Linked DNA regions of Thermobifida halotolerans. The protein of the gene in region 1 interacts with the protein of each later gene in a pairwise test. Links are inferred from orthologs where the notes say so. Each region holds a gene or a part of one and is shown on either strand. Other genes may lie near its edges. The genes, in order: leuS and ligA.

What was found.
Region 2: the proteins of leuS (region 1) and ligA interact in binary tests that used the Escherichia coli proteins (3 or more experiments, as listed by UniProt). The link is inferred for Thermobifida halotolerans from one-to-one orthologs.

The regions. Positions count from the first base shown.
Region 1 is NZ_CP063196.1:2,988,520-2,991,910, forward strand. What follows is about bases 187-3,263. They hold leuS (leucine--tRNA ligase), read right to left. Parts: upstream 2,935-3,263; coding sequence 439-2,934; downstream 187-438. Other genes in these bases: NI17_RS13390 (hypothetical protein), read right to left, coding at 187-344. Also shown: more of NI17_RS13390, read right to left, coding at 1-186.
Region 2 is NZ_CP063196.1:5,423,607-5,426,863, forward strand. The notes cover bases 55-2,997. They hold ligA (NAD-dependent DNA ligase LigA), read left to right. Parts: upstream 55-399; coding sequence 400-2,595; downstream 2,596-2,997. Other genes in these bases: NI17_RS23975 (methionine synthase), read left to right, coding at 55-383; NI17_RS23985 (putative bifunctional diguanylate cyclase/phosphodiesterase), read left to right, coding at 2,936-2,997. In the rest of the region: more of NI17_RS23975, read left to right, coding at 1-54; more of NI17_RS23985, read left to right, coding at 2,998-3,257. UniProt on the Escherichia coli protein: DNA ligase that catalyzes the formation of phosphodiester linkages between 5'-phosphoryl and 3'-hydroxyl groups in double-stranded DNA using NAD as a coenzyme and as the energy source for the reaction.

The DNA.
Region 1 (3,391 bases):
CCGTCGGCGTCGCCGAAGTGGGCGCGGAAGGAGACGGTGAGCGTCCGCGGTTCGGCATCGGGCACATCCACCGAGGACCAGACACACGACCGCGTGGCGGACAGGGGCAGCGGCCCGGCCGTGTCGGACTCCAGCACCGCACCCGGCACCGCCGTCCCGACCGCTTCGGCCGGTACCGACGCGCAGGCGGGGGGAACCGGGTGCGCGTCGGTGGACGCGGCTTCGACGGCGGGGCCGCGCGCGTCCCACAGCAGGCCGCCGACGACGGCCGCGGTGCTCACCACGGCGACTCCGCCCAGCGCGGCTGTCCCGCGCAGCAGTGCCCGCCGCCTCGTCTCGCCCATGTACGCCCAGTTCCTCTTCTGCCGTGTCGCGTGGGGTCCTGACGATACGTGTACGGGGCCGCCGCCGCGGCCCCGCCGACGCCGCGGTCGCCGACTAGGCGACCACGATGTTGACCAGTTTGGGTTCGCGCACGACGACCTTGCGGATCTCACGCCCCGCGGTGAAGTTCTGGACCTTCTCCGAGGCCAGGGCCAGCCGCTCCAGTTCCTCGGCGGAGATGTCGGGCGACACCTGCAGCTTGTCGCGGACCTTGCTGGCCACCTGGACCACGCAGGTGACGCTCTCCTGCACCAGCAGCGCGGGGTCGGGCGTGCGCCAGGTGCCCACGGTCACCGAACCGGAGTGGCCGAGCAGTTCCCAGCCCTCCTCGGCGACGTAGGGCGCGAACAGGCCCAGGGTGATCGCGATGACCTCGGCCGCCTCACGCACCGCCGGGTCCCCGGCGCCGGGTCCGGAGTCGATCGCCCGACGGGTGGCGGTGACCAGTTCCATGATGCGGGCGATGGCGACGTTGAACCGCTGGGCCTCGATCGCGTCGGTGACCTTCGCCAGGGTCTGGTGGGTCGTCCGGCGCAGTTCCAGGTCGCCGGCGGCCGGGTCGGTACCCGGTTCGGAGGCCGCCCCGGCCTGGGCCATCACCCGATAGGCGCGGTTGAGGAACTTCAGCGACGCTCCCGGGGAGACGTCGGCCCAGTCGATGTCCTCCTCGGGCGGACCGGCGAAGACCACGGTCAGCCGGACCGCGTCGACACCGTACCGGTCGATCTCCCTGCCCAGGTCCACCCCGTTGCCCAGCGACTTGGACATCGCCTTGCCCTGGTTGATGACCTGGCCCTGGTTGAGCAGCCGGACGAAGGGCTCCGTGAAGGAGAGCATGCCCATGTCGTGGAGCACCTTGGTGAAGAACCGGCTGTACAGCAGGTGCAGGATCGCGTGTTCGACACCGCCGACGTACTGGTCGATCGGCCCCCACTTCTCGACCCTCTCGACGTCGAAGGGGGCGGTGTCCAGGTTGGGCGAGCAGTAGCGCAGGTAGTACCAGGAGGAGTCGACGAAGGTGTCCATGGTGTCGGTGTCCCGCTTGGCGGGGCCGCCGCAGCGGGGGCAGGACACGTTGACCCAGTCGGTGGCCGCGGCCAGCGGGGAGATCCCCTTGGGGGCCAGGTCGGCGCCGCGCATGTTGTCGGGCAGCCGCACCGGCAGGTCCTCGTCGGGAACCGGAACCTCACCGCAGTCGGGGCAGTGGATGATCGGGATCGGGGTGCCCCAGAAGCGCTGCCGGGACAGCAGCCAGTCGCGCAGTCGGTAGTTGACGGCGGCCTTGCCGGTGCCGCGTTCGGCGAGGACCTCGATGATGCGCGGGATGGCCTCGCTCTTGCTCAGGCCGTCGAGCGGGCCGGAGTTGACGAGGACGCCCTCGCCCGGGGTGGCGACGCCGGTCTCGGCGGGGTCGGGCTCGCCGGTGTCGACCACGACCCGCACCGGCAGGTCGAAGGCGCGGGCGAAGTCCAGGTCGCGCTGGTCGTGCGCGGGTACCGCCATGATCGCGCCGTGCCCGTAGTCGGCCAGCACGTAGTCGGCGGCCCACACCGGGATGCGTTCGCCGTTGACCGGGTTGACCGCGTGGCGCCCCAGGAAGACGCCGGTCTTCTCGCGCTCGGTGGACTGGCGCTCGATGTCGCTCAGCTTGCTGACCTGGGCGCGGTAGGCCTCGAACGCCTCACGCCGCTCGGGCGCGCACAGCTCCTCCGCCAGCGGCGCGTCGGCGGCCACCACGAAGAAGGTCGCTCCGTACAGGGTGTCGGGGCGGGTGGTGAAGACGGTGACCGGCTCGTCGCGACCCTCGATCGCGAAGTCGACGTCGGCGCCCTCGGAACGGCCGATCCAGTTGCGCTGCATGGTCAGCACGCGCTCCGGCCAGCCGCCCTCGAGCTGCTTCATGTCGTCCAGCAGCCGCTGGGCGTAGTCGGTGATCTTGAAGTACCACTGGTTGAGCGCGCGGCGCTCGACCTCGGTGCCGCAGCGCTCGCACCTGCCCTGCACGACCTGTTCGTTGGCCAGCACGGTCTGGTCCTGGGGGCACCAGTTGACCAGGCCGTCCTTGCGGTAGGCCAGGCCGCGCTCGAAGAACCGGACGAAGAACCACTGGTTCCACCGGTAGTACTCGGGGTCGCTGGTGTGCAGCCTGCGGGACCAGTCCAGGGAGATGCCGTAGCGCCGGAAGGACTCGGCCTGGGTGTCGATGTTGGCGTAGGTCCACTCGGCGGGGTGGGAGTCGCGTTTGATGGCGGCGTTCTCGGCGGGCAGTCCGAAGGAGTCCCAGCCGATCGGGTGCAGGACGTTCTCGCCGCGCGCGAAGTGGTAGCGCGCGATGACGTCTCCGATCGCGAACGCCTCGGCGTGCCCCATGTGGAGGTCACCCGACGGGTAGGGGAACATGTCGAGCACATAGCGCCGCGGACGGGTGTCGGCCGGGTCCTCGCTGGCCGTGAAGGGGTTCTCCTTCGCCCACCGGGCCTGCCACTTCTCCTGCAGTGCCCGGGCGTCGTAGGAGTCGCTTGTCGTCTGCTCTCCGCTAACCGCTGTCATCGTTGGGTGGTTCCTCTACCGGTCATCGCCCTGGGAAGCAGGTTCCGATCTGGCGACCTGCTGTCGGTGGACCGGCCGCCCCCGAGATGTGGACGCACTTTCGGGCCCGCCGGTCCGGATGTCTGTCTCCCAAGGTTAGCGCGCGACGACGGGCCCGCGGCGCCACCCGTTTCCCGACGGGAGGGGCGAGGCGCCCCGGCAGGCGGGGCCGTCCCACGTAGCGGGGCGTCCGCGACGTCCGGATCCGGCACTTGACCCGCGCGGCCGCGCGGAAACCGACTACCGTGGGACCCATCCAGCGGAAACGCTCCGGCCTCGTGGACGCGCCGTTGTCGACCGTCACGGAAGTGATCCCCTCGGACGGTGTCGGTGCCGGGAGCACTTCGACGGGCGCAGCGGTCCGCGGAGGCTCGGCGCGCAGTCCGAAGGCGCGCACCGGTGGCTTCGCACCGGTGCG
Region 2 (3,257 bases), 2.4 Mb from region 1 along the record:
TCCCCGCGGCGCACTGCTGCGCCCCTCAGGTCCCCGTCGACCTGCTGCGCCGCTCCGGGGCACGCGCCCTCAGCCTGGACGCCACCCGGCTGACCCGCGAGTCCGACGAGTCCGTCGGGGTGGCGGTGGAGTCCGGGGTGGGGCTCCTGCTCGGCGTGGTCCCCGCCGTGGACACCGGACTGTCACAGCCGGTCGATACTGTCGAACCAGTACGTGAACTGTGGCACCGGATCGGCTTCGAACCCGAGCAGGCAACCCGCGACGTGGTCATCACCCCCGTGTGCGGGCTGGCCGGAGCGTCTCCGCGCCACGCCCGCGCCGCGCTCGACCTGTGCCGCGAGGCCGCGCGGGTGCTGCGGGAGGAGCCGCGGACCCGGCAGTGAACGAAAGGACGCGTGCGTGAGCGCACCAGACCCGACCTTCGCCGACGACGTCCCCGCCGACGTGCGGGAACTCCACGCGCGGCTGAGTCAGGACCTCGACGACCACAGCTACCGCTACTACCTCGGCTCGCCGGTCATCTCCGACGCCGAGTACGACCGGCTCATGCTCCAGCTTCGGGAACTGGAGGCCCGGTACCCGTCGCTGGTCACCCCGGACTCGCCCACCCAGAAGGTCGGCGCGCCCATCAGCAACGAGTTCGCCCCGGTCGAGCACCTGGAGCGGATGCAGAGCCTGGACAACGCGTTCGACGAGGAGCAGTTGACGGCGTGGGCGCAGCGGGTCGGCGCCGAGGTTCCGGTCGAGGCGTTCCTGTGCGAACTCAAGATCGACGGCCTGGCCGTGGACCTGGTGTACGAGAAGGGGCGCCTGGTGCGCGCCGCCACCCGGGGGGACGGCCGGGTCGGCGAGGACATCACCCTCAACGTCCGCACCATCGACGCCGTCCCGGTCCGCCTGGACGAGTCCCGGCACCCCGCGCCCGAACTGCTGGAGGTGCGCGGCGAGGTGTTCCTGCCCGGCGAGGCCTTCGAGGAGCTCAACGCCCGGCTCGCCGACGAGGGCAAGCCCCCGTTCGCCAATCCCCGCAACGCCGCGGCCGGATCGCTGCGGCAGAAGGACCCCCGCGTCACCGCGTCCCGGCCGCTGAGCATGCTCGTGCACGGCGTCGGCGCGCACCGCGGGGTCACCATCACCCGCCAGTCGCAGTCCTACGAGCTGCTGGCCGCGTGGGGGCTGCCGGTCAGCGACCGCACCAGGGTGCTGTCCGACCTCGACGGGGTCCGCGACTACATCGCCCACTACGCCGAACACCGCCACGACCCCGCCTACGAGATCGACGGCGTCGTGGTCAAGGTCGACGACGTCTCGCTGCAGCGCCGCCTGGGCTCCACCAGTCGCGCCCCGCGCTGGGCGATCGCCTACAAGTATCCGCCCGAGGAGGTCACCACCAGACTGGTCGACATCAGGGTCAGCGTGGGCCGCACCGGCCGGGTCACTCCGTACGCGGTGCTGGAGCCGGTGCGGGTCGCCGGATCCGAGGTCGAGTTCGCCACCCTGCACAACTCCCAGGAGGTCGCGCGCAAGGGCGTGCTGATCGGCGACACCGTGGTGGTGCGCAAGGCCGGGGACGTCATCCCCGAGATCGTGGGGCCGGTGGTGGACAAGCGCACCGGGGACGAACGGCCCTTCGTGATGCCCGCCGAGTGCCCGGAGTGCGGCACCCCGCTGGGCCAGCAGAAGGAGGGCGACGTCGACCTGCGCTGCCCCAACACCCGCTACTGCAAGGGGCAGTTGCGCGAACGCCTGGCCTTCATCGCCGGCCGCAAGGCCCTCGACATCGAGGCCCTGGGCTACGTGGCGGCCACCGCCCTGACCCAGCCGCTGGAGCCGGCCGAGCCGCCGCTGCGCGACGAGGGCGACCTGTTCGACCTCACCGTCGAGCAACTGCTGCCCATCCGGACCCTCGTCCTCGACCCCGACACCGCCGAACCCAAGATCGACCCCAAGACCGGCGAGCCCAAGGTGGTGACCTTCTTCGCCAACCAGAAGGGCGAGCCGAAGAAGACCGTCGAGAAGCTGCTCGAGCAGCTCGAAGCGGCCAAGCAGCGTCCGCTGTGGCGGGTGCTGGTCGCGTTGTCCATCCGGCACGTGGGACCGCGCGCGGCCGAGGACCTCGCCCGGCACTTCCGCTCCATGGACGCGATCGCCCGGGCCGACGAGGAGGAACTCGTCGCGGTCGACGGGATCGGGCCGACCATCGCGCGCTCCATCATCGACTGGTTCGCGGTCGACTGGCACCGCGAGATCGTCGAGAAGTGGCGGGCGGCCGGGGTCCGCATGGCCGAGGAGGGGGCCGACGACGGCCCCCGCCTGCTGGACGGGGTCACCGTGGTCGTCACCGGTTCGCTGGAGGGCTACAGCCGGGACGGCGCCAAGGAGGCCGTTCAGGAACTCGGCGGCAAGGTCACCGGGTCGGTCTCCAAGAAGACCGACTTCGTGGTGGTCGGCGCGAACCCGGGCACCAAGTACGACAAGGCCGTCAAACTCGGTGTGCCGATCCTCGACGAGGAGGGCTTCGAGGTGCTGCTCACCCGGGGACCGGAACCGGCCAGGAAAGCACGGCTGGTTCCCGAGGGCTCCGACGGGGCCTGAGTCGACCTCCGTGCGACAAAATCGGCCCCCGAACCGTCGGGGGCCTGTTTTACCTGACCAGTGAGGTAATACGATACGCGGTCAGGAGGTCACCCGGTCGGTGCCGCCCGTGGGGAGGAGGGAGGCGGCCACCACGGTCACCGACTTACCCAAAGTCTGCGTCCGGCGACACCTGGTGACGGAACAACGTAAGCTGGCTAACAGCGGTACAAGCCGTTGACGACTGTTTTCGACCACGGGGGATGGTCGGGACGGTCGCGTCAGAACCCGTGCGGGGCGCGAGGGGGGCGGGAGGGGAACTCAGCCGTCCGCGCGTTCCATGAACCATCCCGAGGACGTCATGAAAGATCCCAACAACACCCGGGATGTCGGCCCCCGGGTCGGGACGCCGCTGTGGTTGTACTTCACCAGTACCACGGTGGCCGGTTGCGTTCTCCTCGTCGTGTCCCTGATCTGGCTGGGGGCCGACCGACTCCAGGTGTTCGCCACCGAGCCGCTCGTGTGGGTTCTGCTGTGCATGGTCATCATCGGTGAGCTGCGACCCATCGCGGCGCAGCGGCCCACGGGCAACGGCAGCGCCCCCACCTCGCTGCCCTTCTCCTTCGCCCTCGTCATCCACTACGGGTTGCCGATCGCCGGACTGGTCCAGGCGGTGGGCTCGC